DNA from 4 places in the Streptomyces sp. NPDC102279 genome. Region 3 is predicted to be linked to each of the others. Evidence: riboswitches for the same ligand, from Rfam matches in the RefSeq annotation. Region 3 holds a riboswitch; each other region holds the start of a gene.
The links. A riboswitch is a leader RNA that binds a small molecule or an ion and turns the genes downstream of it on or off. The one in region 3 is predicted to bind thiamine pyrophosphate.
Positions count from the first base shown of each region.

Region 1: another riboswitch for thiamine pyrophosphate. It lies ahead of thiC (phosphomethylpyrimidine synthase ThiC); the one in region 3 lies ahead of ACIRQH_RS15970 (purine-cytosine permease family protein).
Region 2: another riboswitch for thiamine pyrophosphate. It lies ahead of ACIRQH_RS31520 (thiamine ABC transporter substrate binding subunit); the one in region 3 lies ahead of ACIRQH_RS15970 (purine-cytosine permease family protein).
Region 4: another riboswitch for thiamine pyrophosphate. It lies ahead of thiO (glycine oxidase ThiO); the one in region 3 lies ahead of ACIRQH_RS15970 (purine-cytosine permease family protein).

Region 1 is NZ_JBIWLU010000003.1:177,328-179,520, reverse strand. It holds gene ACIRQH_RS07590 (YibE/F family protein) at 1-929, opposite strand, end outside; TPP riboswitch at 1,001-1,157, shown strand; gene thiC (phosphomethylpyrimidine synthase ThiC) at 1,150-2,193, shown strand, end outside.
Region 2 is NZ_JBIWLU010000013.1:226,009-228,201, forward strand. It holds gene rlmN (23S rRNA (adenine(2503)-C(2))-methyltransferase RlmN) at 1-688, shown strand, start outside; TPP riboswitch at 730-835, shown strand; gene ACIRQH_RS31520 (thiamine ABC transporter substrate binding subunit) at 912-2,000, shown strand; gene ACIRQH_RS31525 (ABC transporter permease) at 1,976-2,193, shown strand, end outside.
Region 3 is NZ_JBIWLU010000006.1:80,091-82,283, forward strand. It holds gene ACIRQH_RS15965 (alpha/beta fold hydrolase) at 1-637, opposite strand, end outside; TPP riboswitch at 912-1,006, shown strand; gene ACIRQH_RS15970 (purine-cytosine permease family protein) at 998-2,193, shown strand, end outside.
Region 4 is NZ_JBIWLU010000012.1:108,151-110,343, reverse strand. It holds gene ACIRQH_RS29470 (NAD(P)/FAD-dependent oxidoreductase) at 1-782, opposite strand, end outside; gene ACIRQH_RS29465 (hypothetical protein) at 815-1,192, opposite strand; TPP riboswitch at 1,245-1,358, shown strand; gene thiO (glycine oxidase ThiO) at 1,356-2,193, shown strand, end outside.

The sequences.
Region 1 (2,193 bases), on a different contig from region 3:
ATCGCGGGCAGGATGAAGAAGTTCAGGATCATGAAGCTGATGGCCAGGGCGATCAGCGCCATGACGCCGCGCATCCGGCCCACCACCACGACGACCACGGCGAACAGGCCCGCCAGCAGGGTCAGGGGCAGCTTCCGGTTCGCGTCCGTCACCGAGTACTGCAGGTCCTTGGGGGCCGAGGGCTCGTACGCGACGATGACTTTCTCGCCCTGGTGCAACTGCCGTGACTGGTCCGGCTGGACGATCTCCGTGAACGTACGGCCCTTGTCCTTGCCGGTGTCGATGCGGATGGTCGCCCGCTTGCACTCACCCGTCGCCTGCTGCTGTGCGGAGGAGCCCTCGGCCGTGGAGGTGTCGCCGGTCGGCGTCTCCCCCGAGGCGTTGACGGACTTGCAGTCCACCTGGACGATCTTCGTGACCGTCGCGTTCTGGGTCTGCCGGTCGAAGCCGACACCGGTGCGTTCGTGAGCCGGTGCGCCACCGGGCCACAGCACCACGAGACCCACGGCGACCGCGGCCGCGAAGGGGATCAGCACCGCGGCGATGACCTTGCGCAGATGCTTCGACACAGGCGCCGCAGGGCCGTGGTTGTGGCTGTGCGAGTGCCCGTGTCCACCGCCGGGGCCTGGTACGTGCCCGCCGCCCGGTCCGTGACCGTCACCCGGACCCGGTTCACCAACTGACCCTCGGCCGTGGCCGTCACCGGGACCCTGCCCTTGGAGGTCACCGTGACCGGGGCCGGCGTCTCCGCTGCCCGGTCTCGGACCGGGACCGTTTCCGGGTCCGGAACGGTGCCCGTATCCCTGGCCATCGGCCGGCCCAGGTCCGTGCCCACGACCGTTGCCGGGACCACGTCCGCGGCCGTCGTCCGAGCCCGGACGGCGCGGTGGCTCGGGCGGTGGGAACGAGGGCTGCTGGGTCGTGGTCACCGACCGATCATCCCAAGAACGGCAAGGGCCCCCTGTTCACCGCGCCAGATATGACGCTAGCGTGGAGTCACCTTTGCACACGCGGGAGCTCGGAGCACCGGGCTGAGAGGGCGCTGACCTCCGTCTTCGCGATGTTTCACATGAAACATCGGCGAACGGAAGCCGCTGCGTCGACCGCCGAACCTGTTACCGGGTAATGCCGGCGTAGGGAGTAGGTCTCATGACCAACAAGGACGTACGCACGCCTGCCTCCAGCCAGACGGACGGCACTTCTTCGCCGTCTCCGAACGATGAGGCCGAGAAGTCCATCGGCTGGCACAAGGCGTACGTCGGGGGTACGCGCCCCGATCTGCGCGTGCCGGTCCGTCAGGTGCACCTGACCAATGGGCAGTCCGTGACGCTGTACGACACCTCCGGCCCGTACACCGATCCGAGCATCGATACGGATGTGCGCCGGGGGCTGGCGCCGCTGCGGGAGAACTGGATCATCGCTCGCGGTGACACCGAGGAGTACGCGGGTCGTCCCGTCCGTCCGGAGGACGACGGGATCAAGCACACATCACCGCGCGGCGGTCTGCGCAATCTCGACGCGGTCTTCCCGGGCCGGCCGCGTCAGCCCCGACGGGGACGTTCCGGGCAGGCGGTCACGCAACTCGCGTACGCCCGCCGCGGCGAGATCACCCCCGAGATGGAGTTCGTCGCCGTCCGCGAGAACGTCGAGCCCGAGGTCGTGCGTGAGGAGATCGCCGCCGGCCGGGCGGTAATGCCCGTGAACGTCAACCATCCCGAGATCGAGCCGATGATCATCGGCAAGCGGTTCCTGGTGAAGGTGAACGCCAACATCGGCAACTCCGCCGTCACTTCCTCCATCGAGGAGGAGGTCGAGAAGATGACCTGGGCGACCCACTGGGGCGCCGATACTGTCATGGACCTGTCTACCGGGCGGAACATTCACACCACCCGTGAGTGGGTGCTGCGCAACTCCCCCGTCCCCATCGGAACCGTGCCGCTGTACCAGGCGTTGGAGAAGGTCGACGGCCGTGCCGAGGAACTCACCTGGGAGATCTACAAGGACACGGTCATCGAGCAGGCCGAGCAGGGCGTGGACTACATGACGGTCCACGCAGGCGTCCGCCTGGCGTACGTGCCGCTCACCGCGAACCGCAAGACCGGCATCGTCTCGCGCGGCGGCTCGATCATGGCGGCCTGGTGCCTCGCGCACCACCAGGAGTCCTTCCTGTACGAGAACTTCGAGGAGCTCTGC
Region 2 (2,193 bases), on a different contig from region 3:
GGCCGGCCTCGACCGGAACCTGTCGACGGGCGAGATCGTGCACCAGATCGTCGACGGGATGCGGGCGCTGCGGGACGGCGAGATCCCCGGTGGCCCGGCGCGGCTGAGCAACATCGTTTTCATGGGGATGGGCGAGCCGCTCGCCAACTACAAGCGCGTGGTCGGGGCGATCCGGGCCCTCACCGACCCCGAGCCGGACGGCCTCGGCCTCTCGCAGCGCGGCATCACCGTGTCGACGGTCGGCCTCGTGCCCGCCATCAACCGGTTCTCCGACGAGGGCTTCAAGTGCCGTCTCGCGATCTCCCTGCACGCTCCGGACGACGAACTGCGCGACACCCTCGTCCCCGTGAACACGCGGTGGCAGGTGCGCGAGGTGCTGGACGCCGGATGGGAGTACGCGGCGAAGTCCGGGCGACGCCTGTCCATCGAGTACGCCCTCATCCGGGACATCAACGACCAGGCGTGGCGGGGCGACCGGCTCGGCCGGATGCTCAAGGGCAAGCCGGTGCACGTCAACCTCATCCCGCTGAACCCGACCCCGGGTTCGAAGTGGACCGCCTCGCGGCCCGAGGACGAGAAGGCGTTCGTCGACGCGATCGCCGCCCACGGCGTGCCGGTGACCGTCCGGGACACCCGCGGCCAGGAGATCGACGGAGCGTGCGGTCAGCTCGCCGCGACCGAGCGGTAGTCTGGGACGCGTCCGTACAACGTCACAGTCCTAACATCTTCATATTCCGACAGGGGAGCGCCACAGCGCTGAGAGTGCGGGACAGACCGCAGACCCTCTGAACCTTGCCCAGGTCATTCTGGGTAGGAAGTTCGGTCATCACTCAAGCTGTTGCGCCCTGCCCGGGATCTGTCAGAGATCCCGGGCAGGGCCGCGTCTCTTCCTGGTCAGCCAGGAGGAATCAGTGAGCACCACCAGCAAGCGGTTCGCGGCGACGGCCGTCGGGCTGAGCCTCGTCACGCTGCCCGTCCTGTCGGCGTGCGGCTCGTCCGACGCCGGCGCCTCGGGAGACCCGAAGACCGTCACGCTCGTCACCCACGACTCGTGGGTCGTCTCCAAGAGCGTGCTCAAGGACTTCGAGAAGCGGTCCGGCTACACGGTCCGCGTCCTCAAGGACGGCGACGTCGGGCAGGCCGTGAACAAGGCGATCCTGACCAAGGACAATCCACAGGGCGACGTCTTCTTCGGCGTCGACAACACCCTGCTGAGCCGGGCCCTCGACAACGGGCTCTTCCAGTCCTACGAGGCCAAGGGCTCCGACGCGATCGACCGGCAGTACCGCGTCGACCAGGACAAGCACCGGGTCACGCCCATCGACTCCGGCGACATCTGCGTCAACTACGACAAGGCGTACTTCAGCAGGCACGAGCTGGCGCCGCCGACGTCGTTCGACGACCTGGTCAAGCCCGCGTACAAGAACCTCCTCGTCACCGAGAACGCGTCGACCTCCTCGCCCGGCCTCGGCTTCCTGCTCGGGACCGCGGCGAAGTACGGCGACGACCAGTGGCAGGGCTACTGGAAGAAGCTCAAGGCCAATGGCGTGAAGGTCGTGGACGGCTGGGAGCAGGCGTACAACGACGAGTTCTCCGGGTCCGCCGGCGGCAAGAAGGCCAAGGGCGACCGGCCCCTCGTCGTCTCGTACGCCTCCTCGCCGCCCGCCGAGGTCGTCTACGCCGACCCGAAGCCCAGCACCGCTCCCACCGGGGTCGTGGACGGCACCTGCTTCCGCCAGGTCGAGTACGCGGGTCTGCTCGGCAACGCCGGGAACGCCAAGGGCGGCAAGGCGCTCCTCGACTTCCTGCTCACCAAGGAGTTCCAGGAGGACATGCCGCTGAACATGTTCGTCTACCCCGTCACCGACACCGCCCGGGTGCCGGAGGAGTTCACGAAGTTCGGTCCGCAGGCCAAGGACCCGGAGACCCTGGCTCCCGCGAAGATCGCAGCCGACCGCGACCAGTGGGTCAAGTCGTGGACCTCGCTCGTACTGAAGTAGCCGGGCGGAACCCGCGCGCGGCCCGGCGGCAGGGCGCGACACGGCTCGGCCTCATGGCCCTGCCCGTCGCGTTCTTCGCGGTGTTCTTCGCGTACCCCGTGGTCGCGATCGTCGCGCGCGGGCTCCACGTCGACGGCGGCTGGCGGTTCGGCCGGCTCTGGGACGTCCTGGCCCAGCCCGACATCCGGCACGT
Region 3 (2,193 bases):
CGACGAGGGTGGGCACCAGGATGCCCGCGAGGGTCGCGCCGAGGTCGGCGTCGAGGAGACCGCGCCCGGTCTCCTGCCAGACGTGGGCCGGGAGTTTGAGGCCCTCCTCGACCATCGTCTCGACGAAGCCGCGGGCGAGCGGGGCCGCGGTCATGCCGGTGACGAACTCCTCGACGAACGCGCGGGGCACGGGGTCGGCGAGCCCGTCCAGGCGCTTTCGCCACGCGTCGGCCGCGGGCTTGTCCGCGAGGGTCCCGGGGACGCCGAGCAGGACGAGCCCGGCGACGCGGTCGGGATGGCTGCCGGCCACGATCCGCGCGGGTATGCCACCGGTGGACGCCGCGACGAGTACGGCGCGCGGGATGTCGGCCGCGTCGAGGAAGGCGACCAGGTCGGCCGCGAAGTCGTCGGGGGCGTAGCCGTCCGGCGGCCGGCCGGCGTCTCCGTGGCCGCGCTGGGTGGGCGCGTATCCGTGCAGGGACGCCGGAAGGCGCCGCAGGAGGGGCTCGAAGGACCACCAGGAGTCGGCGAGACCGTGCACGAAGACGACCGGCGTACCACTGGGGTAGCCGGCTTCGGCGTACGGAAGGGTCAGCCCCTCGTTCACCTGCGCGGACTTCAGGGAGATCACGGTCACGGCGCCCTGCCTCCTTCCGCCCGGCCACCCGGGTCCGGGAACCCGGGAACGGAGAGCGGGCGGCGATCACCTCCGACAGTACCGACGGGAGGCACCCGGCGCGCTGCGGGTGGCCCGACCGGGGCCGGTGGAGCGGTGCGGGCGGGCGCGGGCCGTTCCCGGCGGTCCGGGCCGCCGCGCGAGGGAGGTCGGTGAGTCCGGGCGGACCGGAACGGAGCGATGGGCGCAGGTCCGCCATACACAGGAGCGCGGGGATGGGGTTAGTGTGTCCGTCGTACCGGACACGGGGTGCCCCGTCCGAGGGCTGAGATCACACCCGTCGAACCTGAACCAGTTCGTACTGGCGGAGGGATGTCTTTCATGCCTTTGGCGCATGTTTCCGGCGGGCTGCCCGCCGACAGCCGGCCGACCGTCTTCGACGGGTCGATGCCCGCGGCTCCCGGCGATCTGCGGGTGGAGGGGCACGGCATCGAGCCGGTCCCCGAGAGCAACCGCTACGGCGGGCCCTGGCGCCTGTTCACCGTGTGGTTCGCCCCGAACCTGACGATGACGGGCGTGTTCACCGGCACCATCGGCATCGCGCTCGGCCTGGACTTCGGCACCGCCCTGACGGCGGTCGTCGTCGGGACCGTGATCGGGGCGCTGCCCACCGCCTACCTGAGCACCTGGGGCGGCCTCACCGGCACCGGCCAACTCCCCCTCGCACGGCTCGCGTTCGGCCGGACGGTGGCCCTGCCCGGACTGCTCCAGTGGCTGTCCTCGGTGGCCTGGGACGCGCTGATCGGACTGTTCGGCGGGGACGCGCTGGCGCGGCTGTGCGGCTGGCCCTTCTGGGTCGGGGTTCTCGTGATGATGGCGGCGCAGGGGGCGCTCGGTGTCCTCGGCTACGAGGCCATCCATCGCCTGCAGATCGTCATGACCTTCGTGCTCGCGGTCGCGTTCGCCGTGATCGCCTGGCGGATGCTGGACGGCGTCCACCCCGCCACGACCGGCTCCGCGACCGGCGCGGACCACATGGGGGCGTTCGTACTCACCAGCACCATCGCGCTCAGCCTGTCGCTGTCCTGGGCTCCGTACGCCAGTGACTTCAGCCGCTATCTGCCGCGCGCCACCTCCCGTCCGCGGATGTTCTGGTGCACCCTGCTCGGCCTCGTCGTGTCCTTCGTCGCCGTGCAGGCACTCGGCCTGTGGGGCGCGTCCGTGCTGACCGACCAGACGGCGGCGGGTGTCGAGGAGTTGCTGGGCGGCGGGGCGGCGGGCGCGTTCGGACTGCTCGCCGTGGCGCTGGCGGCGGTGTGCAGCAACGCGATGAACGACTACAGCGGTTCGCTGGCGCTGCAGACCTTGGGTATGCGGATCCCGCGCCCGGTGGCGGCCGCGCTGGCCGCTGCGCTCGGGTTCCCGCTCGTGCTGTGGATGCACGCGTCGGACACCACCGCCCGCTTCCAGAACGTGCTGCTGTTCGTGGGCTACTGGATCCCCGGGTTCGTCGCGATCGTCGTCGTCGACTGGATCGCCCGCGCCCGCGAGCGTGCCGGTGCCCCCGTCGACCTCGC
Region 4 (2,193 bases), on a different contig from region 3:
TCGCGGTCGGCGCCGAGCGCGATGCCGGAGGCGGCGATCCACCCCGTCGCGGGCCGCGCCCCGATGCCGACGACCACGGCGCCCGCGGGCACCCGGGAGCCGTCGTCCAGGACCACGGCCCCGGGCTCGACGCGCTCCACGCGCGTGTGCGTGCGCAGCGTGGCGCCGCTGTCGGCGTACCAGCCGGCCATCGGCGCGGCCACCTCGGCGGGCAGCGCGGCGGCGAGCGGCCGGTCGGCGGCCTCGACGACCGTCACCGCGCAGCCCGCCTCGCGCGCGGCGGTGGCGAACTCGGCGCCGATCCAGCCGGCGCCGACGACCACGATGTCGTGCTGCTGGAGCAGGACGGGCCGCAGCCGGTCGGCGTCGTCCAGCGTGCGCAGCAGGTGCACCCCCGGCACGCCCTCGGCGCCGGGCAGCCGGATCGGTTCGGCTCCGGTGGCGACGACGAGGACGTCGTACGGGACGGGTCCGCCGGCCGTGTCGAGCTCGTGGTCCCCGGCGCGCACGCCGACCGCCTCCAGGCCGAGCCGCAGGTCGATGTCCAGGGCCTCGAAGTCGACGTCGAAGGCGGAGCCCTCGGCCTTGCCGAGCAGGACGGCCTTGGACAGCGGTGGCCGGTCGTACGGCTGATGCGCCTCCGCACCGATCAGCGTGACGGTGCCCGTGAAGCCCTGCTCGCGCAGGGCGACCGCCGTCTGCACCCCGGCCATGCCCGCGCCCACCACGACGACCCGCCGTGCCGTGGACCCCTGCGCCTTCGCCTGCGTCTGCTCGCTCACCTGGTCACCATAGACACCTGACAATTCGTCAGTCAGCGGACGTGCGCGGTGATCTGCTGCACAGGGGCCGTCTCCCGCACCTCGTCGACCACGCTGGTGCCCGAGCCGGCCTGCGACTCCCATGCCCAGGTCTCCTCCAGCCGCACCCGGCCGTCGGACAGTTCGGTCACCAGGGACACGCAGTGCCCGGACGAGGTGGTGCCGTCGGTCTTGAGCTGGACGTAACGGAAGTCGAGGCGGTCGCCCTCGCGCGTCCCGACGAGGTGTCCGCGGACGACGTCGCCGCCCGCGTAGTCGGCCCAGACCGTGCCGTCCGCCTCGCGGTAGGCGAACCGGGTGCGGGTACCGACCTGACCCGGCGCCTGGTCGGTGACCGGGGCGAGGACGAGGCCGTCGAGCGAGCGTGCCATGGGCGGAGGCTCCCTTACCGAGTCCGTGGAGGGCGGGCTAGGGTGGCCACCGTAAAGCACTCGCGGGAGCCCGTACGCAACGGGCTGAGAGGGAGGCTGGAGCGGCCTCCGACCGTACGAACCTGATCCGGGTCATGCCGGCGAAGGGAGGGGCTGGACGCCCATGTCGCCTGCACGTTCGTCCGACGTCCTCGTCATCGGGGGCGGGATCATCGGTCTCGTCACGGCCTGGCGGGCCGCACAGCGCGGGTTCACCACCGCGCTCGTCGACCCCGAGCCGGGTGGCGGGGCCGCGCAGGTCGCGGCCGGGATGCTCGCGGCCGTCACCGAGCTGCACTACGGCGAGGAGACCCTGCTCGGCCTCAACCTCGCCTCCGCGCGCCGCTATCCGGACTTCGTGGCCGAACTCACCGAGGCGAGCGGCCAGGACCTGGGCTATCGCCGGTGCGGCACGCTGGCCGTCGCTCTGGACGCCGACGACCGCGCCCACCTGCGGGAACTGCACGCGCTGCAGAGCCGTTCGGGCCTCGAGTCGGAGTGGCTGACCGGTCGTGAGTGCCGCCGTCTCGAACCGATGCTCGCGCCGGGGGTGCGCGGCGGCCTGCGGGTCGACGGCGATCACCAGATCGACCCGCGACGCCTCGCGGCCGCCCTGGTCACGGCCTGCGAGCGGGCCGGGGTGAGCGTCCACCGGACCTGGGCGGAGCGGCTGACCGTCGTCCGTGACCGGGCCGCCGGAGTGGTCACCTCGGAGGGCACCGCACTCGGCGCGGGCCAGGTGGTGCTGGCCGGGGGCAGTCTCAGCGGGCAGCTGGCCGGTGTCCCCGACGACGTCCTGCCGCCGGTGCGCCCGGTGAAGGGGCAGGTGCTGCGGCTGACCGTGCCGCAGCGGTACGCGCCGTTCCTGAACCGCACCGTGCGGGCCGTGGTGCGCGGCGGCCACCTGTACCTGGTGCCGCGCGAGAACGGCGAACTCGTGGTGGGCGCGACCAGCGAGGAGC